Asanoa sp. WMMD1127: one gene and its partner. Each later gene encodes a partner of the first gene's protein in a complex. Links are inferred from orthologs where the notes say so. Each region holds a gene or a part of one and is shown on either strand. Other genes may lie near its edges.

What was found.
Region 2: the proteins of uvrB (region 1) and pcrA are in contact, whole or in part, in a crystal structure (PDB 7EGT), measured with the Thermus thermophilus proteins. The link is inferred for Asanoa sp. WMMD1127 from one-to-one orthologs. Residues at the interface, in WP_096411307.1 of Thermus thermophilus: Glu23, Leu25, Arg26, Asp27, Gly28, Glu29, Arg30, Phe31, Arg55, Glu326, Asp327, Phe328, Glu379, Ser382, Gln383, His398, Gly400, Arg401; in WP_096412145.1 of Thermus thermophilus: His654, Arg656, Phe657, Gln666, Asp668, Glu669, Lys680, Arg681, Leu682, Ser683, Lys685, Tyr686, Ala687.

What each region holds. Positions count from the first base shown.
Region 1 is NZ_JARUBP010000001.1:7,179,765-7,182,948, forward strand. What follows is about bases 132-3,098. They hold uvrB (excinuclease ABC subunit UvrB), read right to left. Parts: upstream 2,698-3,098; coding sequence 565-2,697; downstream 132-564. Other genes in these bases: O7635_RS34375 (helix-turn-helix domain-containing protein), read right to left, coding at 132-568; O7635_RS34385 (hypothetical protein), read left to right, coding at 3,018-3,098. Outside these bases: more of O7635_RS34375, read right to left, coding at 1-131; more of O7635_RS34385, read left to right, coding at 3,099-3,184. UniProt on the Escherichia coli protein: The UvrABC repair system catalyzes the recognition and processing of DNA lesions. A damage recognition complex composed of 2 UvrA and 2 UvrB subunits scans DNA for abnormalities.
Region 2 is NZ_JARUBP010000001.1:895,155-898,385, forward strand. What follows is about bases 218-3,231. They hold pcrA (DNA helicase PcrA), read right to left. Parts: upstream 2,931-3,231; coding sequence 504-2,930; downstream 218-503. Other genes in these bases: O7635_RS04410 (bifunctional metallophosphatase/5'-nucleotidase), read left to right, coding at 3,127-3,231. UniProt on the Escherichia coli protein: A helicase with DNA-dependent ATPase activity. Unwinds DNA duplexes with 3'-5' polarity. Translocates on single-stranded DNA with 3'-5' polarity. Initiates unwinding more efficiently from a nicked substrate than double-stranded DNA.

The DNA.
Region 1 (3,184 bases):
CTGCCTCGGTCGCCAGGGCCGGCACCGGGACCGCGCCGCCGGTCGTCACCAGGCGGCGCCACGCGGCGGCCAGGCGGGGGTCCGGCTCCGGGGTGGAGGCCAGGCGGGCGCCGAAGGCTTGGTCGAGGAGCGTGAAACGCTCCGCCCAGGTCGTGGCCGCGCCGAGGCGCGCGGGTAGGTCGCGGAGCGGGCGGAGGGCGGCGCCGTCGAGTTGGTCGACGGACACCACCTGGTTGGCGAGCTCGCCCAGGGGGCGGCCGAGGATGCGGGTCGCGACCAGCGGGTCGAGCATCAGCTGGATGCCCGCGGCCGCGCCGGGTGCGGTGATCGTGTCGACCCAACTGTCGGACAGGCCCGCGGTGAACGAGGCGACGCTGGTCGCGCCGGCGGCCGGGTCGCGGGGGTCGCGTACGTCGAGGGGCGCGCCCCAGCCCAGCACCAGGACGCAGCGGGAGACCGCGGCCTCGCGGCGGGCGAGTGGGGTCGCGGCCCGCTCGACGTAGCCGACGTAGGGGCCGACGGCCCGTCGGAGCGTCCCGGCGGGCGCTCCGACGGTGTAGCCGATCACTTGACTCCGGCGACGTCCATGCCGCGTAGCTCCTTCTTGAGCTCGTGCACCTCGTCGCGGATGCGGGCCGCCAGCTCGAACTGCAGCTCGCGGGCCGCGGCCAGCATCTGGTCGTTGAGGTCCTGGATGAGCTGGGCCAGGTCGTGGCGGGCCATGCCCTGGGCCGACGTGCGCGCGGCGGCCTTGCCCTTGGACCTCGTCTCCGGGACCGGGCCCTTGCCCCGCGACATCTGGCGGCCGCCGCCACCCACGATCGCGCCGCCCGGGCCGTGCCCGCCGAGCGCGCCTTCGGTGTCTTCGGCCTCGCGGTAGATGTCGTCCAGGATGTCGTGGATCTTCTTGCGCAGCGGCTCCGGCGAGATGCCGTTGGCCTCGTTGTGCGCGACCTGCTTGGCCCGCCGGCGGTTGGTCTCGTCGATCGCCTCGGCCATCGACGGGGTGATCTTGTCGGCGTACATGTGGACCTGGCCGGACACGTTTCGGGCCGCGCGACCGATGGTCTGCACCAGCGACCGGCCGCTGCGCAGGAAGCCCTCCTTGTCGGCGTCGAGGATCGACACCAGCGACACCTCGGGCAGGTCGAGGCCCTCCCGCAGCAGGTTGATGCCGACCAGCACGTCGTAGTCGCCCTTGCGCAGCTCGCGGAGCAGCTCGACCCGGCGCAGCGTGTCGACCTCGGAGTGCAGGTAGCGCACCCGGATGCCGTGCTCCAGCAGGTAGTCGGTGAGGTCTTCGGCCATCTTCTTGGTCAGCGTGGTGACCAGCACCCGCTCGTCCTTGTCCGTCCGCAGCTTGATCTCGTGCATCAGGTCGTCGATCTGGCCCTTGGTCGGCTTGACCACGACCTCGGGGTCGATCAGGCCCGTCGGCCGGATCACCTGCTCGACGAACTCGCCGCCGGCCTCGCGCAGCTCCCACGGCCCCGGGGTCGCCGAGAGGAAGACCATCTGGCCGACCCGCTCGAGCACCTCGTCGAACCGCAGCGGCCGGTTGTCGGCCGCGCTGGGCAGCCGGAAACCGTGCTCGACCAGCAGCCGCTTGCGGGACGCGTCGCCCTCGTACATCCCGCCGATCTGGGGGACGGTCACGTGCGACTCGTCGATCACCGTGATGAAGTCGTCGGGAAAGTAGTCGAGCAGGCAGAACGGCGGGTCGCCGTAGGTGCGCCCGTCGATGTGCATCGAGTAGTTCTCGATGCCCGAGCAGAACCCGACCTGCCGCATCATCTCGATGTCGTAGGTCGTGCGCATGCGTAGTCGCTGGGCCTCGAGCAGCTTGTTCTGCCCCTCGAGCTCGGCCAGCCGCTCCGCCAGCTCGGCCTCGATGCCGTTGATCGCCCGCTCCATCCGCGCGGCGCCGGCCGCGTAGTGGGAGGCGGGGAAGATGAACAGGTCGTCGACCTCGCGGATCACGTCGCCGGTCAGCGGGTGCAGGTAGTAGAGCCGCTCGATCTCGTCGCCCCACAGCTCGACCCGGACCGCCATCTCCTCGTAGGCAGGGATGATCTCGAGCGTGTCGCCCCGGACCCGGAACGTGCCGCGGGTGAACGACATGTCGTTGCGCGCGTATTGGATGTCGACCAGCCGGCGGAGCAGCTGGTCACGGTCGACCTCGGCGCCGCGCTTGAGCCGCACCGCCTGGTCGAGGTATTCGGACGGGGTGCCCAGGCCGTAGATCGCCGAGACGGTCGCCACCACCACCACGTCGCGCCGCGTGAGCAGCGACATGGTCGCCGAGTGCCGGAGCCGCTCGACCTCTTCGTTGATCGACGAGTCCTTCTCGATGTAGGTGTCGGTCTGCGGGATGTAGGCCTCGGGCTGGTAGTAGTCGTAGTAGGAGACGAAGTATTCGACCGCGTTGTTGGGCAGCAGCTCGCGGAACTCCTTGGCGAGCTGCGCGCAGAGCGTCTTGTTGGGCGCGAGCACCAGCGCCGGCCGCTGCAGCCGCTCGATCAGCCACGCGGTGGTCGCGCTCTTGCCCGTGCCGGTCGCGCCGAGGAGCACCGAGTGCCGGTCGCCCCGACGCACCCGACGCTCAAGGTCGTCGATGGCTGCCGGCTGGTCGCCGGCTGGCTTGAAGTCGCTGATGACCTCGAAGCGGCCGTCGGTGCGGGGGATGTCCAGCGTCATGCTCTTAAAACTACGTCGGGGGTACGACATGTTCCCGCGACCGGACGATGCGTATGTGATCGGCTTCGATATTGTCATTGTGTGGGATAGGTCACCGCGCTACCGTTTGAGCGTAGGCCGCTCGCGGCGGCCGTCCGGGAACAGATCGGGCCTCCACACCGGCCGGTCGGTCCCGGCGCTGTGGTTGCAGCCCCGGCACATCACCGGCGTGCGCACCCGACGCGGTCGCGCGACGCGCAGACCGGCCGCCGCGAGCGCCCTGACCGGGCGGCGCCCGGCCCCGCACGTCACCTCAGCCACGATCAGCCGTTCAACCACGCGTGACCCTTTCTCGTCGGCCTGCCGAGCGGCGGCGCATCGTCGCGTTGGTCGTGCTCTCCTGCCTCTCCCTCGGATCGTTGGCCGGCCTGGTCGGCGGCCTCGTCTCCTGCGTGCCCAAGGAGGAGGCGGTGCAGGCCCGGCCGCTGTCGACGGCGGAGGCGCAGCG
Region 2 (3,231 bases), 6.3 Mb from region 1 along the record:
GACGACCGGCACGGGGTTGGCGCGGACGTGAGCCATCGTCGGGTGGTCTCGCTTCCCCTGGCCGCAAGCCCCGCGGTTGCATTCAGCCGCACGTTCCACGGGCACGAGCGCTCAGCACATCGCGAGAAGATGAGGACGCGGGCCCCCTGACCCAGTGCGTCGCATCAAGTCGACCAGCACCGCCCGCACATGATCGTGTGCGCCTTACCATGACGGCTGGCGGCGTCTCATCCAGACGACGTTCACACGATCGCGCCAGATCCCCACCTCAGGCCGGACCCAGCGCACATGATCACCGGCGAAGCCACGCGCTAACCCGCACTGCCCGGGTCGGCCGCGACAAGCCGCAACGTCGCGACCACCCAAGCACAGCGGGCGGGAATGACGGGAACAAGGCGGAGCGCCGAGCCCGACGAACGACCTCGCCCCCATGCGAACAGCATTGTGCGGTCGAGCGAGGACCGGACGAGGAGGTCCGCCCCGGGGTGAAGCGCAGCCGCGGGCTAGAGCTTCTCCACCGGCGCGTGGCGGAGGACCAGCCACATCGTCTGGTCGCCGAAGTCGATCTGGGCTCGGGCGCTCGGGCCCTGGCCTTCGACGGCGAGCACGCGGCCCAACCCGTAGCGCTGGTGGTTGACCCGGTCCCCGACCGCCACCTTCGGCGCGGCCTGGCGCAGCTCGCTGGCCGTCGACAGCTTGCTGCCGTCGATGCCCAGCCGGGCCGCCAGCGCCGCGGCCTTGGGCGTGCCGCCCGAGAAGCCGCCGCCGCGCGCGGCACCGCCGCCGGACGCACCCACGCCGCGGTTCCCCACGCCTCCACCGGTGCCGGACCAGGACGTGTAGGCCCCCTCCGTGCGCTCCCAGCGCACCAGTTCCTCCGGCAGCTCGGCCACGAAGCGCGACGTCGGGTTGTAGGACGGCGCGCCCCAGGCCGACCGCGTCACCGCCCGCGACAGGTAGAGCCGCTGCCGGGCGCGGGTGATCCCCACGTACGCCAGCCGGCGTTCTTCTTCCAGCTCGGTGTTGTCGCCCAGCGCGCGCATGTGCGGGAACACGCCGTCCTCGAGCCCCGTCAGGAAGACGATCGGGAACTCCAGGCCCTTGGCCGTGTGCAGCGTCATCAGGGTGACCACGCCCTGGTGGTCGGGGTCGTCGGCGGGGACCTGGTCGGCGTCGGCGACCAGGGCCACCTGCTCCAGGAAGCCGGCTAGGGTGGCCTGCTCGTCGTTGCCCTCGACGCGTTCGGTGAACTCGCGGGCCACCGAGACGAGCTCCTGCAGGTTCTCGACCCGGCCCGCGTCCTGCGGGTCGGTGCTCTCCTCCAGCTCGGCCAGGTAGCCCGACCGGGTCAGCATGGCCTCGAGGACCTCCTCGGGCGGCGCCGTGTCGGACAGCTCGCGCAGGCCGTCGAGCAGCGCGACGAAGTCGCCGATGCCGTTGAGGGCCCGGCTGGAGATGCCGGGGGCCTCGCTGGCCCGGCGCAGCGCGGCGCCGAACGAGATGCGGTCGCGGGACGACAGCGCCTCGACGGCTCCCTCGGCACGGTCGCCGATGCCGCGGCGCGGGGTGTTCATGACGCGGCGGATGCTGACCGTGTCGTCGTCGTTGACGATCGCGCGCAGGTAGGCGAGCGCGTCGCGGACCTCGCGCCGCTCGTAGAAGCGGACGCCGCCGACCACCTTGTAGGGCAGGCCGACGCGGATGAACACCTCTTCGAAGACCCGGGACTGCGCGTTGGTGCGGTAGAAGACCGCGACGTCGCCCGGGCGGGCGCCGGCGTCGTCGGTGAGGCGGTCGATCTCGCGGGCGACCCAGTCGGCCTCGGCGTGCTCGGTGTCGGCGACGTAGCCGACGATGCTCTCGCCGGCGCCCTGGTCGCTCCACAGCCGCTTGGGCTTGCGGGACGGGTTGCGGCTGATCACCGCGTTGGCGGCGTTGAGGATGGTCTGGGTCGAGCGATAATTCTGCTCGAGCAGGATCGTGCGCGCGTCGGTGTAGTCGCGCTCGAACTCGAGGATGTTGCGGATCGTCGCGCCGCGGAAGGCGTAGATGGACTGGTCGGCGTCGCCGACGACGCACAGCTCGGCCGGCTCCAGCCCCTCGGTGCCGGAGACCAGCTCCTTGATCAGCACGTATTGCGCGTGGTTGGTGTCCTGGTATTCGTCGACCAGCACGTGCCGGAAGCGCCGCCGGTAGGTCTCGGCGACGTGCGGGTGCGACTGGAACAGGTGCACCGTCGTCATGATCAGGTCGTCGAAGTCGAGGGCGTGCGCTTCCTTGAGGCGGCGCTGATAGAGGGTGTACGCCTCGGCGACCGCCCGTTCCATCGGACCCTTGGCCCGCTCGGCGAAGGTCTCCGGGTCGACGAGCTCGTTCTTGAGGTTGGAAACCTGGGCGGCCAGGCCGCGGGCCGGGTGGCGCTTGGGGTCGAGGTCGAGCTCGCGGGCGACGAGCTGCATGAGCCGGCGCGAGTCGTCGGCGTCATAGATCGAGAACGTCGACTTGAGGCCGGCGTGGTCGTGCTCGGCACGCAGAATGCGTACGCACGCGGAGTGGAACGTCGACACCCACATCTGCCGCGCGCGGCCACCCACCAGCGCGGCGACGCGTTCCTTCATCTCGCCGGCGGCCTTGTTGGTGAACGTGATCGCGATGATCTGGCCGGGGTGCACGTCGCGCGCGGCCAGCAGGTAGGCGATGCGGTGCGTCAGCACCCGGGTCTTGCCCGAGCCCGCGCCGGCCACGATCAGCAGCGGTGAGCCGGCGTGGGTGACCGCGTCGCGCTGCGGGCCATTGAGGCCGGTGACCAGCGCTTCGGGGTCGAGCTGGGGTCGCTTCGGCCGCGCGGCGCCGCCGTCGGCCGCGGAGTCGGCAGCGGCGAGCACGGCGGGCCGGCCGTCGGCATCGGAGATTTCGAAGAGAGCACGCATCGCACCGCGAAGTCTATTCCGACCGTCCGACAACTTCCGGCGGCGGCACTGCGCCCGTACCACCCGCTCGTGTCCCTATCCGACACCCTGTCGTCATCGGCCTGGCCTGGCGTCTTGTCACCCGAAAGAGAACGATGGCCTCTGTCGCGTCTCCCCGTCCGGGTGACGCCCCGTTCGATCACACACAGGATGTGAAATGCCGATCACGAGTCGACCTGGCCGGTGGCTGCGCTACCTCGCGGCGCCGGCCCTCACCCTCGGGGTGATCGTCGCCCTGCCCGGCGCCGCCCCGTCCCCCGCG